DNA from 3 places in the Phreatobacter stygius genome. Region 2 is predicted to be linked to each of the others. Evidence: riboswitches for the same ligand, from Rfam matches in the RefSeq annotation. Region 2 holds a riboswitch; each other region holds the start of a gene.
What was found. Region 2 has a riboswitch for thiamine pyrophosphate ahead of thiM (hydroxyethylthiazole kinase). Riboswitches for the same ligand answer to the same signal wherever they lie in the genome.

Region 1 (3,268 bases), 2.6 Mb from region 2:
TGGGTGATCTTCATCGAGCAGAATTTCGGCCCGCACATCGAGCAGAAATGCGCCACCTTATGCGCTTCCTTCGGCAGGGTCTCGTCGTGGAACGAGCGGGCCGTGTCGGGGTCGAGACCGAGATTGAACTGGTCCTCCCAGCGGAAGTCGAAGCGGGCGCGCGACAGGGCGTCGTCGCGCAGCTGCGCCGCCGGGTGGCCCTTGCCGAGATCGGCGGCATGGGCCGCGATCTTGTAGGTGATCACGCCGACCTTCACGTCGTCGCGGTTGGGCAGGCCGAGATGTTCCTTCGGCGTGACGTAGCAGAGCATGGCGCAGCCGAACCAGCCGATCATCGCCGCCCCGATGCCTGAGGTGATATGGTCATAACCCGGCGCGATGTCGGTCGTCAGCGGCCCGAGCGTATAGAACGGCGCCTCGCCGCAGGCCTTCAGCTGCTTTTCCATATTGACCTTGATCTTGTGGATCGGCACGTGGCCGGGCCCCTCGATCATCACCTGGCAGCCCTTGTTCCAGGCGATCTGGGTCAATTCGCCGAGCGTTTCCAGTTCGGCGAACTGGGCCGCGTCATTGGCATCGGCGATCGAGCCCGGACGCAGGCCGTCGCCGAGCGAGAACGACACGTCATAGGCCCGCATGATGTCGCAGATCTCGTCGAAATGCGTGTAGAGGAAGCTTTCCTTGTGATGCGCCAGGCACCACTTGGCCATGATCGAGCCGCCGCGCGAGACGATGCCGGTGACCCTTTTCGCGGTCAGCGGCACATAGGCCAACCGGACGCCGGCATGAATGGTGAAATAGTCGACGCCCTGCTCGCACTGCTCGATCAGCGTGTCGCGATAGACCTCCCAGGTCAGCTTGACCGGGTCGCCGTCGACCTTTTCCAGCGCCTGGTAGATCGGCACCGTGCCGATCGGCACCGGCGAATTGCGGATGATCCATTCGCGCGTGTTGTGGATGTTGCGTCCGGTGGAGAGGTCCATCACCGTGTCGGCGCCCCAGCGGATCGACCAGACCAGCTTGTCGACCTCTTCCTCGATCGACGAGGACACGGCGGAATTGCCGATATTGGCGTTGATCTTCACCAGGAAGTTGCGGCCGATGATCATCGGCTCCAATTCGGGGTGGTTGATGTTGCAGGGGATGATGGCGCGGCCGCGGGCGATCTCCGAGCGGACGAATTCCGGCGTGATGAAGGCCGGGATCTCGGCACCGAAGCTCTCGCCGTCGGCAATCGTCGCCGCGGCATCGGCCAGCGCCTGCTTGCGGCCGAGATTTTCACGCTCGGCGACATAGATCATCTCCTTGGTGATGATCCCGGCGCGGGCGAATTCATATTGGGTGATCAGCTGGCCGGGCAGGCCGCGCAGCGGCTGGTTGACCACCGGAAAGGCGCGCGCCAGATGTTTGCCGGCATGGCCGTTGTCTTCCGGCTTGATCTCGCGGCCGACATAACGCTCGACGCCGCCGCGCTCGGTCACCCAGGTCTCGCGGGCCCGCGACAGGCCCTTTTCGACGTCGATGACGACATCCGGGTCGGTATAGGGACCGGACGTGTCATAAACCGCCAGCGGCGCTTCGCCGGAGCCTTCGGTCAGCGCGATCTCGCGCAGAGGAACCCGGATATCAGGGGCGGAATCGGGGATCGCGAAGATCTTGCGTGAGGCGGGCATCGGCCCGGTGGTCACGGCGGCCTTGATGTCTTTGACAGGTGCATTCATGACGCGTGCTCCCTTGAGGGTGCGGGTGTTGGCGGGGTCGGCTGACGAGAGCCATCGAGGCGCCGGCGGCATGCGGTTTCCGGCTGGTCGGCCCGGCCAACACAAACGGCGTGCGCGCAGCAACCACTGCGAGCACGGGCGTTTGACGCGCAAAGAGCGAAGTCGGCATGCGTCCCATCCCTCCGCCGGCATGACCCGGATCAGGTTCAAGGGTCGCCACGGTGCCAGGATGGTTTCTGGCGTCGTGGCCTCTCAGCCCCCTCACGGGGCTCCCCTTGGAGCGGTGCCGAATGTGACGTCTTGACGGCCGAAGTCAAGCCGCGCCGCCGTGGCGAAGGGCGGGGCGGCCGTCCTGCGCGGCAGGCAATTGCGCAATTGCCCCGATCTTCCCTTTCACCTGAGGCTCCAAATCGGCTAAGACGCCCGCGTCTTGTCGCCCCAGGAACTTGCCGCTATCGCGGCGATCGCCGGAGTCCGCCATGTCCGTTGATGCCCATGACATCGGCCGCGTCCTCAACGAGGCGCTGCCCTATATGCAGAAATATGACGACGAGATCATCGTGGTGAAATATGGCGGCCACGCCATGGGCGACGAAGAAGGCGCGCGCTCCTTTGCCCGCGACATCGTCATGCTCGAACAGTCCGGCATCAATCCGGTGGTGGTTCACGGCGGCGGCCCGCAGATCGGCCAGATGCTGGCCAAGCTCGGCATCAAGAGCCAGTTCGTCGACGGCCTGCGCGTCACCGACAAGCCGACGGTGGAAATCGTCGAGATGATCCTCGCCGGCTCGATCAACAAGCAGATCGTCGGTTTCATCAATGCCGCCGGCGGCAAGGCCATCGGGCTCTGCGGCAAGGATGGCGACATGGTCAAGGCGGTGAAGGTCAGCCGCACCGCCCGCGATCCCGATTCCAATATCGAGCAGGCGATCGATCTCGGTTTTGTCGGCGAGCCCGACAAGGTCGACACCAAGGTGCTCGACACCGTGCTCGGCAAGGAGCTGATCCCGGTGCTGGCGCCGGTCGCGACCTCGAAGGAGGGCGACACCTACAACGTCAATGCCGACACCTTTGCCGGCGCCATTGCCGGCGCGCTCGGCGCCAAGCGGCTGCTGCTTTTGACCGATGTGCCCGGCGTGCTCGACAAGAACAAGAACCTGATCAAGGAATTGTCGGTCGATGATTGCCGGCGGCTGATCGCCGATGGCACCGCCACCGGCGGCATGATCCCGAAGATCGAGACCTGCATCTATGCCATCGAGCGCGGCGTCGAGGGCGTGGTGATCCTGGATGGCAAGACCCCGCATGCGGTTCTGGTGGAGCTTCTCACCCATGGTGGCGCGGGCACCCTCATCCACGCCTGAGCCGGCCGGCCGCGCCATCCGCCCGCTTGCCGGCCTGGTGCCGGGTGGCTTGGCGCCGAGTGGCTTGGCGCTTGCCGCGGCCCTGGCGCTGGGCGCGGCGCCGGCCGCCGCCGAAACGCGGCTGTGCAACCGCACCAGCCTGGTCACCGAGGCGGCCATCGGCGTGCTCGCCGATGACACCGC
Region 2 (3,268 bases):
GCCGTGGTCATCGGCGACCGCAAGCCCTATCTGACCTGCCTGGTCATGCTCGACCACGACAATGTCGCCAAGTTCGCCCAGGACAAGAGCATTCCGTTCTCGAACTTCGCCAGCCTGACGCGGGCGCCCGAGGTGGTTGCCCTGATCGAGGCCGAGATCGCCCGCGTCAACGGCCAGTTCGCCCGGGTCGAGCAGGTCAAGCAGTTCCGCATCATCGACCGCGTGCTGACGCCCGAGGACGAGGAGATCACCCCGACGATGAAGCTCAAGCGCAAGTTCGTGCACGAGAAATTCGCCGAGCTCATTGCCGGCATGTACCAGACGGCCAAACCCCAATGACCGAGCACGCAGCGGTTCACGGCGACCTGCTGCCGCGCGATCTGTTCGCGCGCCGGACGGTGTTCGTCACCGGCGGCGGCAGCGGCATCAATTTCGGCATCGCCCAGGCCTTCGCGCGGCACGGCGCGGCGGTCGCCATTTGCGGCCGCTCGCCGGAGCGGCTGGACGGCGCCCGGGTCGCCCTCGAAGCGCTCGGCGGAAAGGTCTTCGCCAGGACCGCCGATGTGCGCGATGCCGGCCAGCTGAAGGCCGCCATCGACGGCGCCGGCGAGACGCTCGGCGATATCGGCGTGCTGGTCTGCGGGGCGGCCGGCAATTTTCTCAGCCCCGCCGAGACGCTGTCACCGAACGGCTTTCGCACCGTCGTCGACATCGACCTCTGCGGCTCGTTCAATGCCGCGCGCCTGGCCTTCGACCAGTTGAAGCGCAGCCGCGGCTCGGTGGTCTTCATCACCGCGCCGATGGCCCACATGGCGCATGCCTATCAGGCCCATGTCGGCGCCGCCAAGGCGGGCGTCGAGATGCTGATGAAAAACCTGGCGCTGGAATGGGGGCCTTTCGGCATCCGGTCGAACAGCGTCGTTCCGGGCCTGGTCGGCGACACCGAAGGGCTGCGGCGCATTTCCGCCCCGGGCGACCATGCGCGTTATCTCGACCACATCCCGCTGCGGCGCATGGGCCTGGTCGAGGATGTCGCCCAGGCGGCGGTCTTCCTGGCCTCGCCTTTGGCGACCTATATCACCGGCACGTCGCTTGCGGTCGACGGCGGCCAGGGGCTGCCGGGCTCGGCCTTCTTCAACGCCAACGGCGCCGACCTCCTGGCCGCCAACCCGCGCGCCTGACCCAAGCCCGCGGCGATGCATGGCCTTCGCCGACCGGCGATCCCGCGGCTTCAGAACGCCTTGAAGGTGATGATCGTGTGGGTGTCCTGGATGCCCGGAATGATCTGCACCTTCTCATTGACGAAATGGCCGATGTCGACGCCGGTCTCGACATAAAACTTCACCAGCAGGTCGAAATTGCCGGCGGTCGAATAGATCTCGGACGCGATCTCGCGGTCGGCGAGCTGGGCGGCGACCTCGTAGGACTTGCCGAGCTGGCATTTGATCTGGACGAAAAAGGGGATCATGGCGTGCCTCGTTGCGGTCAGGGAGATTCCATGACGGACGGGATGTTCGCAAGGGCGCTGTGCGTGGTCCACCCTTGCACCCGGGTTCTGCTTGGCCTACCACGTCGGGAGTTGTCTCGTCGGGGTGCCCTCAAAGGGCTGAGAGACCGTTCAACGGTCAACCCGTCGTACCTGAACCGGGTCATGCCGGCGGAGGAAACCGAGATGGATATCAGGCTCGCCTTGAACGGGGGGCGGTGATGGCCGCAGCCGCACTGGCCTGGAATGCCGCAGCCCTGATCGACAAGATCCGGGCGCGCCGCCCGCGCATCCACTGCATCACCAATGGGGTTGCCCAGGGCTTCACCGCCAATGCCCTGCTGGCGATCGGTGCGGTGCCCTCGATGACCACCTCGCCGGAGGAGATCGGCGCCTTTGTCGGCGGCGCCGACGCGCTCCTGGTCAATCTCGGCACGCTCGACGAGGGCCGGCGCCAGGTGATCCGGCTGGCGATCGGGGCGGCCAAAGCCAAGGCGCTGCCCTGGGTGCTCGACCCGGTGTTCATCGAACGCTCGCCGAGCCGGGCCCTGTTCGCCCGCGAGATCGCGGCGGCCGGGCCGACCGTCATCCGCGGCAACGAGGCCGAGATCGCCGCCTTGAGCCAGGGCCGGCCGGTCGACGCTTTTGCGCTGGGCTTGAAGACCGTCGTCGCGGCGACCGGCGCGACCGACCATGTGATGGACGGCGCGCGCGTGGCCGGCACGCCCAACGGCCATCCGCTGATGGCCAAGGTGACCGCCATGGGCTGCGCCGGGGCGGCGATCATCGCGGCCTTCCTGGCGGTCGCCGAGGATCCGTTCGAGGCCTGCGCCTGCGGCCTGGTGGCGGTCGGCGTCGCCGGCGAGATCGCGGCGGAACAGGCAGCCGGCCCCGGCAGTTTTGCCGTCGCCTATCTCGATGCGCTGCACGGGCTGGAGTCCGGCAAGCTCGCCACCCGCGCGCGGGTCGTCTGACGCGCCGGAGCGAAGACCACTGTCCAAGGGAGGATCGGCCATGACGGCGATCGCGGTGACCATTGCGGGTTCGGATTCCGGCGGCAGCGCCGGCATCCAGGCCGACCTCAAGACCTTTTCCGCGCTCGGCGTCTATGGCGCCAGCGTGATCACCGCGCTGACCGCCCAGAACACCATGGGCGTGCAGGGCATTTTCGACGTGCCAGCGGATTTCATCGCGGCCCAGATCGATTCGGTGTTTTCCGATCTCGCCGTCAGGGCGGTGAAGATCGGCATGCTGTCGCAGCCGCAGGTGATCGAAACGGTCGCCGCCGGGCTGAAGCGCCACAACGCGGTGAATGTCGTGCTCGACCCGGTGATGGTGGCGGCCTCCGGCCATCGCCTGCTCAACCCCCAGGCGATCAGCGCGCTGAGCACCGTGCTGATCCCCGAGGTCATGCTGATCACGCCCAATCTCCTGGAGGCGGCCGCCCTGCTCGACCAGCCGGTCGCCATGGGCGAGGACGACATGCTGGCGCAAGGCCGGATGCTGATCGCCCGCGGCGCGCGCGCCGTGCTGATGAAGGGCGGCCACGGCACCGGGCCGACCAGTGTCGATCTCCTGGTGCTGCCCGACCGGGTGGCGCGGCTGGAAGCGCCGCGGATCGTCACCAAGAACAGCCACGGCACCGGCTGCACGCTGTCGTCGGCGATCGCCGCCGGCCTCGCCAAGGGTCTCGAACTCGGCCATGCCGTGGCCGAGGCCAAGGATTTCGTCACCAAGGCGATCGCCGCGGCCGACCGCCTCGAGGTTGGCCATGGCCATGGT
Region 3 (3,268 bases), 1.7 Mb from region 2:
GCCGATAGCCGATGCGGTTTTCCGGCGGCACCGGGTAGCGCCCGGCGATCCGCTCGAGCATCATCAGGACATCGCTTTTCGAGCCGGCCTTGGCCGCGGCATCGGTGAACAATTGCTCCAGCACGTCCTGCTGGGCGTGGCTGCCGCCGAGCCGGTACATGCCGCCGAGCGCCGGCCGCATCAGCTCGACCGCCTCCTGGTAGCGGCCCCGGCCATGGGCGAGCACCGCCGCCGAGATCGGCAGGGCATAGAGCCGGACCAGGCCGGCGATCGTATCCGATCCGGCCGCCGCCGCCTCGAGGCCGGCCAGGAAAGCCTCGGCGGCCTGGTAGCGCCCGGTATGGACCAGCGCCATCATCCAATGCGGCAAGGTGAACGCGTTGAGGCAGTCGCCGATCCGGCCCTCGGCCTTGTCGGCGAGCTCGATCCAGCGGTCGCCGACATCGACGCCCTGCAATTGCAGCCGGAACAGCATGGAAGCGGCATTCTGCACGTCGATATAGAGGTCGGGCTGCATCTCGACGATGGGCGAGCCGAGGTTGCGGAAGCCCTTGTCGTAGAGCGCCAGGACCTCGTCGAACTCCTCGCGTTCGAGGTGGTAGAGGCCGCGATGCCACCACAGGTGATGCTTGAGGTTGTTGCCGCCCTGCCAATGCGGCTCCAGGTCGCGCAGCAGCAGGATGCCCTCGCTGCGCCGTCCCTGCATTTCCATGACATGGGCCACCGCATGGGTCGCCCAGATGTCGCCGGGGTCGAGCGCGATCGCCTCGCGGCCGGAATTTTCGGCCACCGTGTAGTTGCCGCATTCCTCGTTGGCGAAGGCCCGGCAGGCGAGCACCGCGCCGCGGCCGGCCAGGCCCAGCTCCCAATGCGGCAAGGTCGCTTCGACGACAGCCAGCATCTGCTCGGGACGGCCGAGCCAGAAGGCGTTGAAATGGTGCAGGCGGAAGGCGAGGACATCGGTCGGATGGCGCGCCACGATGGCTTCCCAGCGGGCCAGCAGTTCGTCCAGCCGGCCGTCGACCCAGGCTTCCAGCGCCGCGACATGGGCCTGCTCGCGCGCCGTGGCGTTGACGGCGGCGGTTTTTGCCAGCGCCAGCGCCTCGCGCGCCGCCGGCACGGTTGCGAGATTGAACGCGGCCAGCGTCAGGTAGCCGCGCAGCACATGGGCGAGGCAGAAGTCCGGATCGACCGCCAAGCAGGCCTTCACCCGGGCCGCCGTGTCCAGCCGATAGGTCAGATAGCCCGCCACCGCATGGTCGAAGGCCACCGCCGCGGCGTCCGACGCGCAGGTCATGGTCAGTCCACGACAATCCCTGGGCATTGTCCCGGCTCCTCTCGCATCCGACCGGCGGCCTGGATTCGCTTTTGGCCGGCCCGCGCCAAGCTCACGCCATTGGCGCGTGATTGTCCATTGCCCGCGGGCAGGGGTTGACGGGACCGGGGGAGGAGGCCAGATTCAAGTGAACTCTGAGGGGAGCCCCGCGACGGGGCTGAGAGGCTGCAAGGCCGGCATGGACGCCGGCACGGTGGCGACCCTTGAACCTGATCCGGATCATGCCGGCGGAGGGACAGGGATGCGTCACGACACGTCAGCACGCCATGCACAGGTCAGCATTATCGGAGCCGGCATAGCCGGGCTCTGGCAAGCCTTGCTGTTTGCCCGCGCCGGCTACGCGGTCACGCTGTTCGAGCGGGGCGACGAGGCAATGAGCCAGGCGACCAGTCATTGGGCTGGCGGCATGCTGGCGCCCTGGTGCGAGCGCGAGGCCGCCGACGACGTGGTGACCAGGCTCGGCATCCGGTCCCTGTCGCTCTGGCGCGACGCGCTGCCCGAGCTTGCCTTCAATGGCTCGCTGGTGGTCGCCCATACGCGCGACCGGGCCGATTTCGAGCGCTTCGCCGGCATGACCGAGGGCCATGTCCGGCTCGACGCCGAACGTCTCGCCGCGCTCGAACCGGCGCTCGCCGGGCGTTTCCGCGATGCCCTGCATTTTCCCGGCGAAGGCCATGTCGAACCGCGCCGGGTCATGCCGGCGCTGCGCCGGCTCATCGCCCAGGCGGGCGGCGAGATCGTCTTCGGCGCCAGGCGCGAACCGGCCGATTGTGCCGGCCTGACGATCGATTGCCGCGGGCTCGCCGGCCGCGACCGCCAGCCGGCCCTGCGCGGCGTCAAGGGCGAGACCGTGCTGATCGAGACCACCGAGATCGCGCTGTCCCAGCCGGTCCGGCTGTTGCATCCGCGCTGGCCGCTCTACGTGGTGCCGCGTGCCGGCAACCTGTTTTTGATTGGCGCAACCTCGATCGAGAGCGAAAGCCAGGGGGTCAGCCTGCGCTCGGCGCTGGAACTGATGACCGCGGCCTATGCGCTGCATCCGGCTTTCGCCGAGGCGCGCATTGTCGAACTCGGTTCGGCGCTCCGGCCGGCCTTTCCGGACAACCACCCGCGGATTTCCGTCGACGGCCGGATGATCGCGGTCAACGGGCTCTACCGCCACGGGTTTCTCATCGCGCCGGCGCTCGCCGAACTGACGCTCGCGCAGGTGCGGCAAGGTCTGCAACACGGCTCAATCGACAACGAGGTGATGTCATGATCCTGATCGTCAACGGCGAAAAAACCGAAACGGCGGCCACCAGCCTGCCGGCCTTGCTGGAGGAGCTCGAATACCAGCACCGCCATCTCGCCATTGCGGTCAACCACGAGGTGGTGCCACGCGCCGCCTGGGCGAAAGCCGCGCTGCAGGACGGCGACGCGGTCGAGATCATCACGCCGCGCCAGGGCGGCTGAGACCATGGTCGATTTCTACGGACGTTCGTTCACCTCGCGCCTGCTGATCGGCACGGCGCTCTATCCGTCACCCGCCATCATGCAGGAGGCGGTGCGCGCCGCGGGGTCCGAGATCGTCACCGTCTCGGTCCGTCGCGAAAGCGCCGGCGGTGGCACCGGCCAGGGCTTCTGGTCGCTGATCCAGGAGCTCGGCGTCGCCGTGCTGCCGAATACCGCGGGCTGCCGCAGCGTGCGCGATGCGGTGACCACGGCGAAGCTCGCGCGCGAGCTGTTCGAGACGCCCTGGATCAAGCTCGAGGTGATCGCCGATGACGACACCCTGCAGCCGGACGTGGTTGGCCTGGTCGAGGCGGCCGCCATCCTGATCAAGGATGGCTTCGAGGTGTTTCCTTATTGCACCGAGGACCTGGGCGTGGCCTTGCGCCTGGCCGATGCCGGTTGCCGGGTGATCATGCCCTGGGCCTCGCCCATCGGCAGCGC

Region 1: linked by a shared signal. The riboswitch ahead of thiC (phosphomethylpyrimidine synthase ThiC) and the one ahead of thiM (hydroxyethylthiazole kinase) in region 2 are both predicted to bind thiamine pyrophosphate.
Region 3: linked by a shared signal. The riboswitch ahead of E8M01_RS28405 (FAD-dependent oxidoreductase) and the one ahead of thiM (hydroxyethylthiazole kinase) in region 2 are both predicted to bind thiamine pyrophosphate.

The regions. Positions count from the first base shown of each region.
Region 1 is NZ_CP039690.1:2,977,776-2,981,043, forward strand. It holds gene thiC (phosphomethylpyrimidine synthase ThiC) at 1-1,721, opposite strand, end outside; TPP riboswitch at 1,882-2,007, opposite strand; gene argB (acetylglutamate kinase) at 2,201-3,085, shown strand; gene E8M01_RS13805 (DUF1036 domain-containing protein) at 3,012-3,268, shown strand, end outside.
Region 2 is NZ_CP039690.1:399,180-402,447, reverse strand. It holds gene E8M01_RS01965 (AMP-dependent synthetase/ligase) at 1-339, shown strand, start outside; gene E8M01_RS01960 (SDR family oxidoreductase) at 336-1,181, shown strand; gene E8M01_RS01955 (Lrp/AsnC ligand binding domain-containing protein) at 1,232-1,468, opposite strand; TPP riboswitch at 1,579-1,684, shown strand; gene thiM (hydroxyethylthiazole kinase) at 1,708-2,460, shown strand; gene thiD (bifunctional hydroxymethylpyrimidine kinase/phosphomethylpyrimidine kinase) at 2,501-3,268, shown strand, end outside.
Region 3 is NZ_CP039690.1:6,022,672-6,025,939, forward strand. It holds gene E8M01_RS28400 (tetratricopeptide repeat protein) at 1-1,297, opposite strand, end outside; TPP riboswitch at 1,464-1,589, shown strand; gene E8M01_RS28405 (FAD-dependent oxidoreductase) at 1,578-2,594, shown strand; gene thiS (sulfur carrier protein ThiS) at 2,591-2,788, shown strand; gene E8M01_RS28415 (thiazole synthase) at 2,793-3,268, shown strand, end outside.